DNA from 3 places in the Pseudoalteromonas sp. SG44-17 genome. Region 2 is predicted to be linked to each of the others. Evidence: predicted binding sites of a transcription regulator. Region 2 holds the regulator's gene; each other region holds the start of a gene.
What was found. The regulator MetJ, encoded in region 2, represses methionine synthesis genes. The targets are predictions, from matches to a motif close to TAGACGTCTAGACGTCTA.
Positions count from the first base shown of each region.

Region 1: a site for MetJ is predicted at 1,268-1,285, ahead of metE (5-methyltetrahydropteroyltriglutamate--homocysteine S-methyltransferase). Genes of this name have one in related genera too.
Region 3: a site for MetJ is predicted at 1,162-1,179, ahead of metA (homoserine O-succinyltransferase). Genes of this name have one in related genera too.

Region 1 covers NZ_JACJEV010000017.1:36,183-38,462, forward strand. Annotated here, with positions in the region: gene metE (5-methyltetrahydropteroyltriglutamate--homocysteine S-methyltransferase) at 1-1,068, opposite strand, end outside; gene H5182_RS13045 (LysR family transcriptional regulator) at 1,358-2,245, shown strand.
Region 2 covers NZ_JACJEV010000011.1:58,816-61,095, forward strand. Annotated here, with positions in the region: gene metB (cystathionine gamma-synthase) at 1-517, opposite strand, end outside; gene metJ (met regulon transcriptional regulator MetJ) at 753-1,073, shown strand; gene H5182_RS10095 (malic enzyme-like NAD(P)-binding protein) at 1,182-2,280, opposite strand, start outside.
Region 3 covers NZ_JACJEV010000003.1:219,173-221,452, reverse strand. Annotated here, with positions in the region: gene ettA (energy-dependent translational throttle protein EttA) at 1-84, opposite strand, end outside; gene H5182_RS22520 (DMT family transporter) at 178-1,077, opposite strand; gene metA (homoserine O-succinyltransferase) at 1,245-2,192, shown strand; gene H5182_RS03795 (homocysteine S-methyltransferase family protein) at 2,182-2,280, shown strand, end outside.

The DNA of each region.
Region 1 (2,280 bases), on a different contig from region 2:
TTGGCCTTTTTGTTTTGCAAATGCAAGCCATGAACAAAGCTCATCATCGAGCTTTTCTTCTTGCTCTAAATCAACCGGTGTATGCAGTAAAGAACAAGATGGAGCAAGCCATAGATTATCACCGCGCTTTAGCGCAATGTCTTTTATGCTATTAAATACAACCTCTAAATCAGTACGCCAAATATTACGGCCATTTACTACGCCTAATGATAAAACTTGATCGGTACTTAATAATATATCTAGTTTTGCAACATCAACATTTGTTGCAACACAATCAAAATGTACGCCATCAACAGGGTAACCTGCAATATCATCAAAGTAGGCAGTGACTGAGTCAAAATAACTAGCAAGTAACAACTTCACGCCTTGACCTGCAAGTGCACGAAAGCTTGTTTTTAATGCCTCTTGATAATCTTCTGTCAGCTCTAAACCTAATATAGGCTCATCAACCTGTACCCATTCAATCCCTTGCTGCGCTAATTTAGCGAACACGTGTTGATAAACAGCTAATAGTTTTTCAAGTAAGCTAAGTTTATCAAACTCCTCACCTGCACATTTTGCTAAGTAAAGATAAGTGACTGGGCCGACCAATACTACTTTTGCATTGTGCCCCAATGCTTGTGCTTGAGTAACTTGCTCGAATAACTCAGTCCAGGTTAGTTGAAACTGCTGATCATGAGTTAGCTCTGGAACTATGTAATGATAATTAGTATTAAACCACTTTGTCATTTCGCTTGCTGCACATGAACAACCGCTTGGTGCGCGACCACGCCCAATACGAAATAATGTATCAAGATCAATGCTACCATCCGCTTTTTGATGACGCTTGGGCACTGCGCCAATCAATAAAGAGGTAGATAACACATGGTCATACCAAGCAAAGTCACCTACCGGTAATAAATCAATCCCAGCATCTGCTTGAAGAGCCCAATTTTCTGCGCGGATCGTCTTACCTTGTTCAAGCAACTGCGCTTGGCTGATTTTACCAGCCCAGTATGATTCTACTGCAAATTTTAGTTCACGCTTTCTACCTATGCGAGGAAAACCTAAGTTATGTAATTGTGCCATGTTGAAATTCCCTTCCAGCTGTTTAGATAGCTAAAACCATAAACCTATACCTGACATCAAACAATTGATGCTCCCTCAGTTTCAACTTGAGGTAAATTCATGGAAATATTTTTTTGCAAACTCAAAAAATATAATGACAACGCTGTCAAATATGATGCTATAGTATATTTGTAAATTTCACGTAAAAAAATGGGATTTATAGCCATCTAGACGTTGATGCATCTTAATTTAAGGCGTATTATGGCTGTAATCTGAGTTAAACTCACCTTTACCATGAGAATTATTAAAGATGATTGATGTAAAACACTTAAAGACCATCGCAACCTTGAAAGAAACCGGTTCCTTGGTAAATACTGCGCGCGAATTATTTTTGACTCAATCCGCTTTGTCTCATCAAATCAAAGATTTAGAAAACAAACTTGATTGCCAACTATTTGAACGTAAAACTCAACCGGTGCGCTTTACCCCACAAGGTATGCTATTACTTGAACTTGCCAGCGAAGTACTCCCGCGTGTTGAAGCAACCAAATGCCGTTTAAAAGAAAGTCTTAATCAACCAATTTCACAATTACGACTTAGTGTTGAATGCCATGCTTGTTTTCATTGGTTATTACCAACAATTAAAGAATTCAATAACTTTTGGCCTGATATCAAAGTTGATTATGAGCGCGGCTTTAGTTATGACGCTATTCCTGATCTGCTCAGTGATGAATTAGATTTAGTACTCACTTCAGACATTCGTGAACCAGATAAACTTGAATACGCACATTTATTTGATTTTAAACTTAAATTAATTGTTGCTCCTGATCATGAACTAGCGAAAAAAGCCTATGTAACGGCACTTGATTTGAAAAACGAGACGATTATTTCGTACCCTATTCCACGAGAGCGTCAGGATATCTTCAAACATTTTATTCAAAATGCACGTTTTGATGGCACCTTGAAAACCGTAGATCAGGGCTTGCTCATTTTTCAGCTTGTCAGTGCCGGAATGGGGGTTGCAGCATTACCGGATTGGTTAGTAACACCATATGAAAGCCAAGGACTCATTAAGTCGATTCCATTAGGCGCACTGGGATTAACCCGTCCAATGTATTTAGCCATGAAAAAGAATATGAAAGATAACCCAGTGTATCGCCACTTTTTAAATACCTGTAAGTTAAATAACGGTCGATAAAATAGGTTTAACCCAGTAGCATACAGAAAACCCCT
Region 2 (2,280 bases):
CGGCACCAACCAACGCACCGCACTGCTTAGCAATCGTGGTGATCGCTTTAATATCGGTTAACCGTAAGATAGGATTACTCGGTGTTTCAATCCAAATTAGCTTTGGTTTTATCTCAAGAATTTTTTGATGATTTTCAGATTTAGTTAAATCTAAAACCACTAACTTTAATAAGCCACGCTTTTCAAGTGAGGTGAATAAGCGGTAACTACCGCCATAGCAATCATGTGGGATCACTAAGGTATCGTCACTGTTTAGCAGCTGAGTAGCTAAATGCACCGCAGCCATGCCCGTTGTAGTGATAATCCCCTTAGCGCCACCTTCAAGCTTAGCGAGCGTTTCAGCGAGTAAATCACGGTTTGGGTTGCCGCTACGGCCATAATCATATTGGCGCTTTTTATCAAAATCAGCAAATGAGTAGGTGGTCGATAAATGAATGGGAGGCACAACCGCGCCGTGATGTTTATCTGCATCAATACCATTGCGTACTGCAATGGTTGCTTTATTCTTTTGACTCATACCGTCACCTACAATTAAATGGATGTTTAGACGTCTAAAAGGTTAGAGGATCAAATTTAATAAGTCAAAGCATTTATGCGGTTTTAGCCGCAAGATTAGAAGTAAAAACATTTAAGCCGCTAGATGGCTAAAAAACAAGTATTTGACTATCTTTTTTAACACGATAGAATTTCGCCATCTTTGCGCTGCAAAAGGTCGCGCAAACAATTAACAACCTGAGGCAACGATACATCCTATGGCTAAATGGAATGGTGAATATATTCACCCATACGCAGAACACGGGAAAAAATCAGAACAAGTTAAAAAGATCACCGTTTCGATCCCGCTAAATGTATTAAAAGTTTTGACTGATGAGCGTACTCGTCGTCAAATTAATAATCTTCGCCATGCAACAAATAGCGAATTACTTTGTGAAGCATTTTTACACGCATTTACTGGCCAACCACTGCCAAACGATGAAGATTTACGTAAAGATAATCCAGAGAAAGTGCCTGAAGAAGTGAAAAAAATCATGCTTGAAATGGGTCTCGAAGTACCTGTACTCAACGAAGATTAAGTTATCATTTGTATATATTCCTGCTTCAGGAATTGGCTACAAAAAACCTCAGTAACGTAAGTTACTGAGGTTTTTATTATTGTGCCATTACCAATTGCAGCTAAGCAGCTACTCCATGTAGTTTTCCGGCATATCAATTTGTGCAACACCAGAATCAATTGCCGCTTGCGCTACTGCTTTGGCAATGCGCGGTAATAAACGCGGATCCATCGGTTTTGGAATAATATACTGCGCACCAAATTCAAGTGTCTCAACACCCGCCGCTTTTAATACTTCCGCTGGTACTGGTTCTTTAGCAATGCTACGAATAGCGTCAACCGCAGCAATTTTCATTTCATCATTAATTTTGCTTGCACGCACATCTAGCGCACCACGGAAAATAAATGGGAAACACAGCACGTTGTTAACTTGGTTTGGATAATCTGAACGACCCGTTGCCATGATTAAATCATCGCGAGCACCATGAGCAAGCACTGGAGAGATTTCTGGATCTGGGTTTGAACAGGCAAACACTACAGGTCGATCAGCCATTAGCTTAAGATCGTCAGGAGAAAGTAAATTTGGGCCAGATACACCAACAAATACATCGGCATCAGCAATAACATCTTGCAGTGTGCGCTTATCTGTATTGTTAGCGAATAACTGTTTGTACTCGTTTAAATCATCACGACGAGTATGAATAACGCCTTTACGATCTAACATGTAAATATGTTCACGCAATGCGCCACACTTGATCAGTAGCTCCATACACGCAACCGCTGCGGCACCGGCTCCTAAACAAACGATAATCGCATCTTCGATTTCTTTGCCTTGTACTTCAAGTGCGTTGATCATACCAGCAGCCGTTACAATCGCGGTACCGTGTTGATCGTCGTGGAACACTGGAATGCTACAACGCTCGATCAATGCTTTTTCTATTTCAAAACACTCTGGCGCTTTAATGTCTTCTAAGTTAATACCGCCAAACGTATCAGCGATGTTAGCAACTGTATTGATGAAATCTTCGGTGGTATTGTGTTTCACCTCAATATCTATCGAATCTAGACCCGCAAAGCGTTTAAATAATAACGCTTTACCTTCCATAACCGGTTTTGAAGCCAATGGACCTAAGTTACCTAAACCTAAAATAGCGGTGCCGTTAGTAATAACCGCAACCATATTGCCTTTACCGGTGTATTTGTAGGCATTAGCGGGATCAGCAGCTATT
Region 3 (2,280 bases), on a different contig from region 2:
AATATCTTTTAAGATAGTGCGCTTAGGTGGCACAACCTTAGATACTCGACTCATCGAGAAAATAAACTTATCAGGTAAAACCATGGAAGGAGCCTTCAAATAATAATAAAAATTTCAATGTTGTATTGTAGTGGCTCACAGGTGAAACAGTCAACGAATCAACCAAATAACAATGTGCTAATTCGCGAGCAATACTCCTACACCGATTAAAGCAAGCAAGCCGCCTATTAACATTTTATTGGTAACGGGCTCGCGCTTTATAAAACCAATGCTCATTACAATTAATGGCGCGGTTGCGAAAATCGTTTGTGCAATGGCTGGATCGGTATATTTAACTGCGCCAAGTTGAAGCCATAAACCAAGGAAAGTGCCTAAAAACACAGCCGCAAAAAACCATTGTTTGCCGCTAATTCCCCTCAGAGTTAGTGCTTGTTTAAATTCACTGCTTTTAAATACTGCAACAACTAAGGCCACAGTCATCGTACCTGCTGCTAATCTAATTAATGCCGCCCATAAGCTACTCATATGCTCATTATTGAGTGCGCCTTTAGACATCACCATACCGAGCGCTTGGCAGATAGCAGCTGCAAGGGCACATAAAACACCTTTGCGATAATGTTGATGATCAACCTGTGGCAATGTTTTTTCAGGCTTGATTGCTATTACTACGCCAATGGTTGTAAGTACAATACCGCACCATGCAAATGGCGATAAATAATGATTTAATAGCAGGATATTAAAAACCCCCACAAGGGCTGGAGCAAGGGACTCAATAACTAACGTGCGAGCAGGGCCAATATTTCGCAGCGCAGTAAAATAGGCGCTATCGCCAATCGCAATCCCAATCACCCCGCCAGCAATTAGCCAAAGCCAGCTTGTCAGATGATGTGGTAGTGCAGCGTCTTGAGTAATCGCAATAGTCGCTAACATCATGGCACTTGCTAACACGCCTTTACTGATGTTTAGCTGCATAGGCGTTAAGTGATGGCTAAAACCTTTATATAAAATGGTCGAAAGCGCCCAAACAATAGCTGCTAATATAGCAAAAAGTTCTCCTAAGCCTAGCCAATCAATCACGTTTACCACCTTAAAATAAAATCAACAGGCGCATTATGGCGAGCGGTTTTTAGAATGCAAAAGAATAGCTAAAATAAATTCATTTGGACATCTAAACATCTAGAGGTTGAAATTTCCAGCTATCCGTTCATAATTAGCCATTGGTTAATTATGCCTTGGAGATGAGTATGCCTATTACCGTTAAAGATGAATTGCCCGCAATTGCGAAGTTACGTCAAGAAAACGTATTCGTAATGCCAAAAAGCCGCGCTAAAACCCAAGAGATCCGTCCGATGCGCTTGGCGATTTTAAACTTAATGCCTAATAAGGTAGAAACCGAGGTGCAATTTATTCGTTTGCTCGCTAATTCACCCTTACAAGTGAATGTAGAGCTTCTACGTTTAGACACTCATCGCAGCAGTAGCAATTCAGAGCAGCATTTAGACACTTTTTATCGTTATTTCTCTGAAGTGAAAGACAACAATTACGATGCATTACTCATTACCGGCGCACCATTGGCACATTTAGAATATGACGATGTAGCCTACTGGGATGAACTAAAAGTAATTTTAGATTGGGCGGAGCAGCATGTAACCTCAACATTATTTTCGTGTTGGGCGGCTCACGCGGGTTTATTTCATCATTATAATCTAAAGCGTGAACTAAAAGAAAATAAGCTCTGTGGCGTGTTTACCCATAAGTGTTACTTTGAACATGGAGCCTTAACGCGTGGTTTTGACGATACCTTTGTAGTGCCGCACTCGCGTTATGGTCATATTGATATTGAAAAAATTAACGCTTGTGATGACTTAGTTGTGCTGGCAGGTTCAGAGCAAGTGGGCGCTTACTTAATAAAAAATAAATCCGGCAGCCAAGTGTATATTACCGGGCATCCTGAGTATGATGCAGACACTTTAAAAGGCGAATATCAGCGCGATTTAGAAAAAGGCCCTGATGCGCCATTGCCTGAAAATTACTTTCCAGAGAACAACCCAGATAACGAACCGTCGAAAACTTGGCAAAGCCATGCCTTTTTACTGTTTTCGAATTGGTTAAATTATTATGTGTACCAAACCACACCCTATGATATTAATTTAGTTAGCCAAGCCGTAAGGACTAACAACTATGCCGAATAATTTAGAAAACAAAAGCGCCGAGTTAATTGAAGCGTTAAAACAGCGTATTTTAATTCTTGATGGTGCTATGGGTACCATGATCCAAGAA